Regions from separate parts of the Shewanella rhizosphaerae genome, predicted to be linked through region 2. Evidence: predicted binding sites of a transcription regulator. Region 2 holds the regulator's gene; the other holds the start of a gene.
The links. The regulator FliA, encoded in region 2, starts transcription of late flagellar genes. The targets are predictions, from matches to a motif close to CTAAAGNTNNNNNNNNNNNNGCCGATA.
Positions count from the first base shown of each region.

Region 1: K0I63_RS04425 (DUF5610 domain-containing protein) is a predicted target of FliA. The motif match lies at 2,278-2,304, and genes of this name have one in related genera.

Region 1 is NZ_CP080420.1:981,520-986,064, reverse strand. It holds gene K0I63_RS04440 (hypothetical protein) at 1-102, shown strand, start outside; gene K0I63_RS04435 (glutathione S-transferase N-terminal domain-containing protein) at 174-773, opposite strand; gene K0I63_RS04430 (ferredoxin--NADP reductase) at 784-1,524, opposite strand; gene K0I63_RS04425 (DUF5610 domain-containing protein) at 1,654-2,235, opposite strand; gene K0I63_RS04420 (phosphoglycerate mutase family protein) at 2,388-2,924, shown strand; gene K0I63_RS19950 (hypothetical protein) at 3,038-3,247, shown strand; gene K0I63_RS04415 (hypothetical protein) at 3,278-3,535, opposite strand; gene K0I63_RS04410 (ABCB family ABC transporter ATP-binding protein/permease) at 3,611-4,545, opposite strand, start outside.
Region 2 is NZ_CP080420.1:1,550,729-1,555,273, reverse strand. It holds gene K0I63_RS06955 (chemotaxis protein CheA) at 1-781, opposite strand, end outside; gene K0I63_RS06950 (protein phosphatase CheZ) at 797-1,534, opposite strand; gene cheY (chemotaxis response regulator CheY) at 1,548-1,931, opposite strand; gene K0I63_RS06940 (RNA polymerase sigma factor FliA) at 1,974-2,693, opposite strand; gene K0I63_RS06935 (MinD/ParA family protein) at 2,686-3,567, opposite strand; gene flhF (flagellar biosynthesis GTPase FlhF) at 3,572-4,545, opposite strand, start outside.

The sequences.
Region 1 (4,545 bases), 570 kb from region 2:
GTCGACTTCGGTGTGACCCGTGAACTATATGGTGTGTTTGGCGAGCCCAACCGGCGCAGTCAACCGGCTAAGGGACGGCGCCATACTGATACTCGCCACTAACAGAAAAGCACCAACGGCTCCTCACTACACCCAAATCATTGAGCGCAAGCTCTTTAGTGATACAGCCAAGCCTAGGCGTGGGGGCGTGTGGTTAACATGGCCGCGCCCTTGGAGAAGGTCTGTAGCCATCTAGCCGTCGCCGGGGCGACCTTACGCCAATCCAGATCCGGATGACGAAAATCTACATACTCTAACAAACAGGCGAGACAGATCTGCTGCAAGGACACCTTGCTGTGGCCAGAAATGGCCATCAACTCTATCTGCGCCAAGCCCCTGAGTAAGGCCTGTTCAAACCGGGCCGTCCAAAATGGGCTACGCAAACCCTCATCGTCACGCATCTGCTCCTGCCTTAAGGCCACCGCGCTATCGAGCAAGCCCTTAATCAGGGAGTACTGGGTCTCGCCGTACCAGGAATCACCGGGCTGTCCAAACAACTCGCCACCGCAATACTCATGATCCAGGTAGCGCAGGATCACCTCGCTGTCATACAAGGTGCCACCATCGTTCAACAGCAGACAAGGGATCTTGGCCAGCGGATTGGCATCCAGCAATAGCTCGGTATTCTCAAGTGGATTGACGGCGACCGGCTCGATGCCCCTGATGGCAAACTGCGCGATAACGACCCGCACGGTTCTGGCGTAGGGTGACGCCGGCGAAAAGAGTAATTGCATCTCACTTCCTCTACCAATATTTCTCGACGGTGATCTGCCCTGGCGCCCGGCGAAGGTTCTTAGCCAGCCCGCGGGACAGCAACAGGGTATTGAGCTCTTTGATCATCTCTGGATGGCCACAGATCATCACCTGTGAATCTTGCGCGCTCAGCTTGAGGCCGACCTGCTGCTCGATCACTCCGCTCTCGACACCTTGGGTGATGCGGCAACTGAGCGCACCCTCCACCGGCTCCCGAGTCACTGAGGTGACTAAGGTAAACTTTCCGGGGTATTTGGCCTCGAACGCCTTAAGCTCTTCATAATAGGCGAGATCCTCTTGATAGCGCACGCCGTAGACTAAGATCACCCGCTCAAAACGCTGCCAGGGCTCGGTGGTTCTCATCATAGAGATAAAGGGACCCACCGCGGTTCCCGTAGCAAAAAACCAGATATGCTTGCCCTGGGCTGGGATCTCATCCAGCGTCATGAAGCCCGCCGCCTTTGTGGAGATATCGATGCTATCTCCCGGGGCTAAGGCCTGCAACTTAGGCGATAACAGACCATCGTCGACACTGACCGCCAGCACCTCCAGCAGCGGCGCATCGGGCGCATTGACCAGTGAATAGGCTCTGGCGACACGTTTATCGTCAATATGCAGCGACAACTTAATAAATTGTCCGGCAATGAAATCGCCGATATCGGCCGACAGCTTCAGGGTAAATAACTGATCGCTCCAGTCAATCCGCTCTACAACCTTTGCCTCTCCCCACATATCGCCACCTCTACTGGCATCAATCGATACTGATACTCCCATGATTCATAGATTTTCTATCCGAGTCAAGACAACAAAAAACCCCTTATCTTAAGGGGTTTATCGAAATCAAATGGGAGTCAGAAGGCCTTATTCTTGCTCTGTCTCTAGATTGAAACTGTCTCTGAAAGCCTGCAGCCCTTCCTGTACTAAGCCATAGGTCTTGTCGACCCCAGCCGCAATATCGCCTTCAAGCACCTTGAGTCCGGAGAGGATATCTTTGGCCTCATCGAAACCTTGGTCAATGGCACCACCGATTATGTCCATGAAGGAGCTGAGCTGCTCATCGAAGGACATGCTGCTGTTTTGCTCCTGATGTATGGCAAAAAACTGAGTCGCAAAGCTGACGATGCGCTCGGCCGTCGCCTCGGGTGAGGTATCCACCCCTTGAGCCGCCGCCCTCTCGATGGCGTGCTCACCCATGGTTGGTGCCAGCTCTTCATTAATCGCCTCAATCGCCGCCTTATACAACAGCTGCATGGGCTCATTGCCCGCGCTCAAGTTCACCTCTTGCTGCGCTTCCAAGATCGCCGTATTCATCAGCTGCTTACTGGCCGCCAAAGCCGTCTTGTTCTTGGCCACTTCGGAGACTTGTTGACCATGGTTAGTCGTCGAATCTGTCTTGTTGTGCGCCGCCGCAGATACGGCTCCGCCGTGATTTTGAATCTCCATAATCGCCTCGCTCACCAAATTAAATTAACCCTCAGCTATTATTATCGTCCATTTTGTAAGCAACTTTAGCGCAAATGCCCAATTAATCTGTCATCGGCAATTCACCCAAAGTGCGATATGCTAACCAATTCGTTAATTAAATAAGGGTTCCCATGTTACGACTCATCAGCTTTGGACTTCTCGCCCTGGTAGCTTACCTACCGATGGCGCAGGCCAATCCAGCAATCGCCAGCAAGAAGGTAATTCTGGTGCGTCATGCCGAAAAAGCCGACCAGGGACGCGACCCTAGCTTGAATGACGCGGGCAAGTTGCGAGCACAGGCATTGGTTGAAAGCTTGGGCGATACCCCACTCAGCCTGGCCATATCCACACAATTCAAGCGCACGCAGGAAACCTTAACGCCGCTTATTACCGCCAGAGGAATTCCTTTAGTTGTCATCGACGCAGGCAAGGATTTGGACAAACATATTGCGACCATTGCCGACAAGGTCATGGCGCAGCAGGGCAATGTGATCATCGCCGGCCACTCCAATACTGTGCCACTGATCATCAAGGCACTTCGAGGACCCGAGATACCTCAATTGAGAGAGGATGAATATGACAATTTGTTTATCCTTTCCCTGCCCCAAGATGGCGCAAGTAGCCTGATAAAAACCCAATATGGTGCAACTTCAGGCAATACCCAATAAGGATTAGACATTAGTCTAGATAGCGCTAGCTTTATGATCTAAACTTGATTACATTAGCGATATATGGAATAGCAGCACGCGCTGACGTTAAGCGCAGCCACGGAGAATCACTGGTGAGTAATTCGTTTTTTGGAGCGGGAAATAAAAGTAAACCTTTGTCGGTTAGCTGTCAAAACTGCAACCGATTAACGGTTATCGAAGGCGAGACTATCTGCTTCAAGGGTGGAGAGATCATTAGACTGACACCCTATGAGCCGCAAAATACCAAGCTCAGCCTCCTCTGTGACGGTTGGAAGCCGATCAACACCTCAAAAACAGCCTAGTCCTTCTGCCAGCAAGTCTGGCGGCAAACCCTACATCATCCCCGCATAGTCATTCGCGTAGTGCTTTACTTCACGCGTAAGGCCTTCGATTACGGTCGAGGGCGGGATCATGGCAAGGGTCAAGCCCCGTGTCGTGACCCTCAGGTAGGAGCTCAGCTGAGCATAGACGACCACCAACTCCTCCTGTCCCAATCCCCGCTCTCTTAAGGTCGCCATGATGGCTAGCCAATCGGTATCTACGATCCGCGCCTGGCCTTCGATACTTGCATGTATAGGGATGTTTTTCATGGGACCGCCTCCGTAGGTTTGTTATTAACAAATATTATGCAAATCAAACCTGAACGAATACTTAATCCCACACAATTAATGCTGATTTTGTACGGTCCACAATTTCTTATACAGGCCATCGGCCGCCAACAGGCTCTGATGATCGCCACGCTCAACTATCTTGCCCTGACTCAGCACCAAGATCTGGTCGGCATCCACGACCGTCGACAGCCTGTGGGCGATGACCAGACTCGTATGCCCCTTGGCCATCTCCTTGAGCGCATTAAGAATGGCCTGCTCTGAATGGCTATCCAGCGAAGAGGTCGCCTCATCGAACACCAACAGGGGCGAGCCCTTGAGGATCGCCCTGGCGATCGCCACCCTCTGTTTCTCGCCGCCGGAGAGTTTTAACCCGCGCTCACCCACCTTAGTGTGCCAGCCTTCGCTGAGTTGAGAGACGAAATTTGACAGATGCGCCAGCTCTATCGCCGCTTTCACCTGCTCATCGCTCGCCCCCGGCAGACCATAACGAATATTCTCCAGCAGGGAGTCGTTAAACAACACGGTATCTTGGGGCACTATGGCGATGGCGCTACGCAGAGCGTGTTGAGTTAGCGCCATGGTATCATGGCCATCTATGGTGATAGTCCCCTGCTGCGTCTCATAGAAGCGAAACAATAGCTTCACTATGGTAGATTTCCCCGCGCCGCTATCCCCCACTATCGCCACCTTGTGACCGGCGGGGATTTCGAAACTCACATCGGACAAGATAGGCCTGTCACCGTAACGAAAACTCACGCCCTCAAATTTAAGGCTCCCTTGGGCGATCTGGGGCGATGTCGCATCGGGGGCATCCTCAATCTTAGGCTGTCTGTCTAACAGGCTAAACATGCGCTCTATGTTGGCCAGGGCGCCGCGGATCTCGCGGTAGACGAAGCCTAAAAAATTCAGCGGCATAAACAGCTGCATCATGAAGGCGTTGATCAGCACAAAGTCACCTATGGTCATGGCGCCCTGGCTCACCTGAGTCG
Region 2 (4,545 bases):
TGGCAATAGGAGCCGAAGGGGCCTGAAATTTACCCGAGCCATGCAGTTCATCGAGCAGCGACTCGAACTCATCGTCTGTGATGTCGTCGCTATCGCTCGCCTGAATCGGCGCCGCACCGACAGGCGCCGTACTTGATGGGCCCTTACCGCTGCCATGAAGGGCATCGAGCAGGGCTTCGAATTCAGATTCATCGATCTCATCTATGTCGCCTTCACCGGCGATAGAGGTCACGGACGCATCGTTTACCGGCTCGTCGAACAGTTCGACACCGTCATCGAGCGGCATATCAAACAGCTCGATACCGTCATCTGCTGGTGTTTCGACAGCCGGTTCAACCGGCGTTTCAGCAACGGCTTCGGCTGACGCCCCGCCCTGCTCAGATGGCAATAAGCCACCAGAGCTCAATAATTTAAGGTTAGCTAACAGGCCTTCATCGGCAGGGCTTTGCTCGACACCCGCCTGGGTCTCGGCAAACATAGAGTTGATGGTGTCGACGGCCTGGAGGATGATATCCATTAGCTCGGCAGAGACACTACGTTTACCTGTACGCAACAGGTCGAAGGTGTTTTCCGCTTCGTGACAAACATCCACCATGGGGGTCAGGCTCAGGAAGCCGGCGCCGCCTTTAACGGTATGGAATCCACGGAAGATGGCATTGAGTAGTTCGGTGTCGTCGGGGTTATTCTCTAACGCCACCAGCTGTTCAGAGAGAAGCTCAAGGATCTCGCCCGCTTCAATCAAAAAGTCCTGCAGTATCTCTTCATCAACATCAAAGGACATTCATATGACTCCTACTTAGAAACCTAGACTCGACAGCAAGTCATCGACTTCATCTTGCCCTGTCACGACATCATCACGCTGATCAGCGTTCATAATAGGACCTTCAGCTTCGACGCACTTCTCTGATGCACGGGGTTTATCCGTGGGGGGCTGCTCGCCAAATACGGTCAACATAGAGACCAGGTTACTCTCAACCTCTCGCACCAGCTCGATCACCCGGCGGATCATCTGTCCGGTCAGATCTTGGAAGTCCTGGGCCAGCAATATGTTGTTGAGTAACTCTTTTAAACGATTGGAATCGGATTCGCTGCGCTCGATAAACTGCTGAACATCATGGCAAAGCGCCTTAAATTCGTGCAGCTGAATATCGCGACGCATCAGGCGATCCCAGGAAGGCTTAACGGCCTGTACGTTCATGGTAAGGGCATCTGCAAGGGGCAGAGACTCTTCGACGGCGTCCATGGTTTTATTAGCGGCCTGCTCCGTCATGTCGATGACATAATTGAGGCGCTCTTTAGCATCGGGAATTTCGCTATTAGCCAGCTCCACGAGGCGACCGTCCACCTGAAAGTCCACTATGGCACTGTGAAGCTGACGGGTTAGGCGACCCACCTCGTCAAACAGCTCTTTCTGAATCGGGCTGGCGATATCGCGAATTAGCTCATCGGCCATCTCTTGTTGACCCGCCTCTAGCAGATCAACGAGTTGCTTGGCCTGTGCTAGATTGATCAGCCCTGAAGTTTCTGCCTGCATAGCTCAACCTTGATTAACCGAGTCGTTCGAAAATTTTGTCTAACTTCTCTTTCAATGTCGCCGCAGTAAAAGGTTTCACCACATAGCCATTCACACCGGCCTGCGCCGCTGCAATGATCTGTTCCCTTTTTGCTTCCGCAGTCACCATCAACACAGGAATGTGCTTCAGGTTGTCATCAGCACGGATAGCCTTTAACAGGTCGATCCCCTGCATGCCAGGCATATTCCAATCGGTCACGACAAAGTCAAAATCGCCTTTTTGCAACATAGGCAAGGCTGTCGAACCGTCATCTGCTTCCTGAGTGTTATTAAAACCCAAGTCTCTCAACAAGTTCTTGATGATGCGTCTCATTGTTGAGAAGTCGTCAACAACGAGAATCTTCATATTCTTGTCCAAGGTTTCCTCCGCGGAGCTGTTTTTATATTGCTCATGTAATCGTTATATTTTGGTCCAATGCTTGAGTTTAGCTTTGAGTCTGAGCATCGCCTGGCTGTGTATCTGGCTTACCCGGGATTCGCTGACATCAAGTACGGCACCGATCTCTTTTAAATTTAATGCTTCGTCATAATATAACGACAAAACTAATCCATCTCTTTCTGGCAGTAATTTAATCGCCTCGACGAGGGCCTCGTGGAACTGTGTCTCTGCCAGTGACTCAAATGCGTCGTCCTGATGATCGTCTTCCTGTCTTACTACATCGACCGATACACCAAGATCTTCAATTCCAACTACTTTCCCGACGGAAACATCATTAAGAATATGATGGTACTCATCGAGCGTCATATCAAGTCGATCCGCAATTTCATTGTCTTTTGCGTCACGTCCAAGTTCTTGTTCTAGCTCATCAATCACCTGGGCGATGCGTCGCTGATTACGGTGAACCGACCTGGGTACCCAGTCTCCTCGCCTAATCTCGTCGAGCATTGAACCGCGAATTCGGATACCGGCGAAGGTTTCAAACTTGGCGCCCTTGCTGCCATCAAACTTGGCCGAGGCTTCAAGCAGGCCCATCATACCTGCTTGTAACAGATCATCCAATTGCACCGAGGCGGGTAGACGAGCGAGTAAATGGTGAGCAATCCTTTTTACCAACGGTGCATACTGTTCGACAATAGAAGCTTTGTTATCTAAACAAGTATACGCAGCGGCTTTACTCACTCGTACGATCCTCTTGATATTCGGGACGTTGAACCAATCGCTCTACAAAGAACTCCAGGTGTCCGCCCGGTTGTTGTGGCACTGGCCAGCTAATAATCTTATTCGCCAGACCGTGATAAGCAATTGACGCCGGCGACTTAGGAAATGCCTCGACGATCAACTTTTGTTTACGAACTGATTTGCGAAGGTTTTCATCGAAGGGGATAGTCGCAACCAGCTCCAGGGCCACGTCGAGAAAACGGTCGGTTACCTTGCTAAGTTTAGCAAACAACTCCATCCCTTCTCGCAAACTTCTGACCATGTTCGCCACAATCTTAAATCTGAATACACCGTGCTCACGGCTAAGAATCTTAATCAAAGCATAGGCATCGGTAATAGAGGTCGGCTCGTCGCACACCACAACCAACACATCTTGAGAGGCGCGAGAGAAGCTGAGCACCATGTCTGAGATTCCTGCCGCGGTATCGACCACCAGGATATCAAACTGGGTCTTCATCTCGCTGAAGGCACGGATCAGGCCCGCATGCTGCGCCGGTGTCAGCTCGACCATAGCCTGGGTTCCTGAGGTGGCTGGAATAATGCCAATCCCCTTTGGACCGCGTACGATAATATCGTCAAGGTCAGCGTCGCCAGATAATACGTGGGAGAGATTGCGCTCGGCTCTCAGGCCCAACATGACATCGACGTTGGCTAGCCCCAAGTCGGCATCGAGCACAAGCACACGCTTGCCCTTCTCGGCCAGGGAGACGGCGGTATTGATCGATACGCTGGTTTTACCTACGCCACCCTTACCACCGGTTACGGCAATTACTTTTACTTTTTCATTATATGGTTGATTCATCATACGTAAACCGCTTGCTTGATCCCGACTCATTATATTACTCAAATGCGTAGGCCTGTTCATATGACCTTTCGTTATTCTGTATTGGTTGCACTTTCTTTTCGAGTACCGACAGGGCCTTGTTGGCTAAGGCTAAGGTGTCGGCTACTTGCATATCTTCTGGCACTCTTTGTCCATCGGTGACATAACTCAAAGGTAATCCACTTTGAATCAACACACTCAACGCCGGTGCCAAGGCCACTGATTCATCTAATTTGGTCAAAATCGCGCCGGATAATGGAATCCGGGTAAACTGCGCGACGGCATCTTCAAGCACTCTTCTTTGACTTGTAGATGACAGTACCAGATAACTACGAATAGGTAATCTGCTATTTGCAGTTAAATTATCAAGTTGCTGGAACAATCTCACATCTCTCTGTCCCATGCCCGCCGTATCTATCAATACTAGCTTGCGATTGCGGAACTGATAAAGAATTTGTTCCAACTCATTGAGATCATGAGCTTGCTTGACCGGGCACCCCATTATTTTGCCATAGGTTGCCAGCTGCTCATAGGCTCCAATGCGATAATGATCGGTTGTAATTAATGCAACTTGATCTGAACCATGTTGCGCGGCGAATCGAGCGGCTAATTTTGCGACACTCGTCGTCTTGCCGACACCGGTCGGTCCGACAAAGGCAACCACTCCGCCCTGACGAACGATGTCGTCACCTTGGTTGTCGAGCATGTTCGCCAGGCTACGCGGCAGCGCCTTCACCAGATCCGCCGGTACATAGTGTTCGCTCAAGGCCGACAACTTAGCGGCAACCTCAGGACTAAATTCGGCTTCCAGAAGACGGCTCTCTAACATGGCACCCACAGGATCCAGGCGGCTCTTCTGCTCGGTCAGCAGTGAGGTCACCTGATGGGTCAGCAGGTTGCGAAGTGATGCCAACTCCTCACGCATAGACTCGAGTTCGCTGGCCGGCGCGCTCTTATCGCGCTTGGCACGGTTAAAATTCTGGCTCTCAT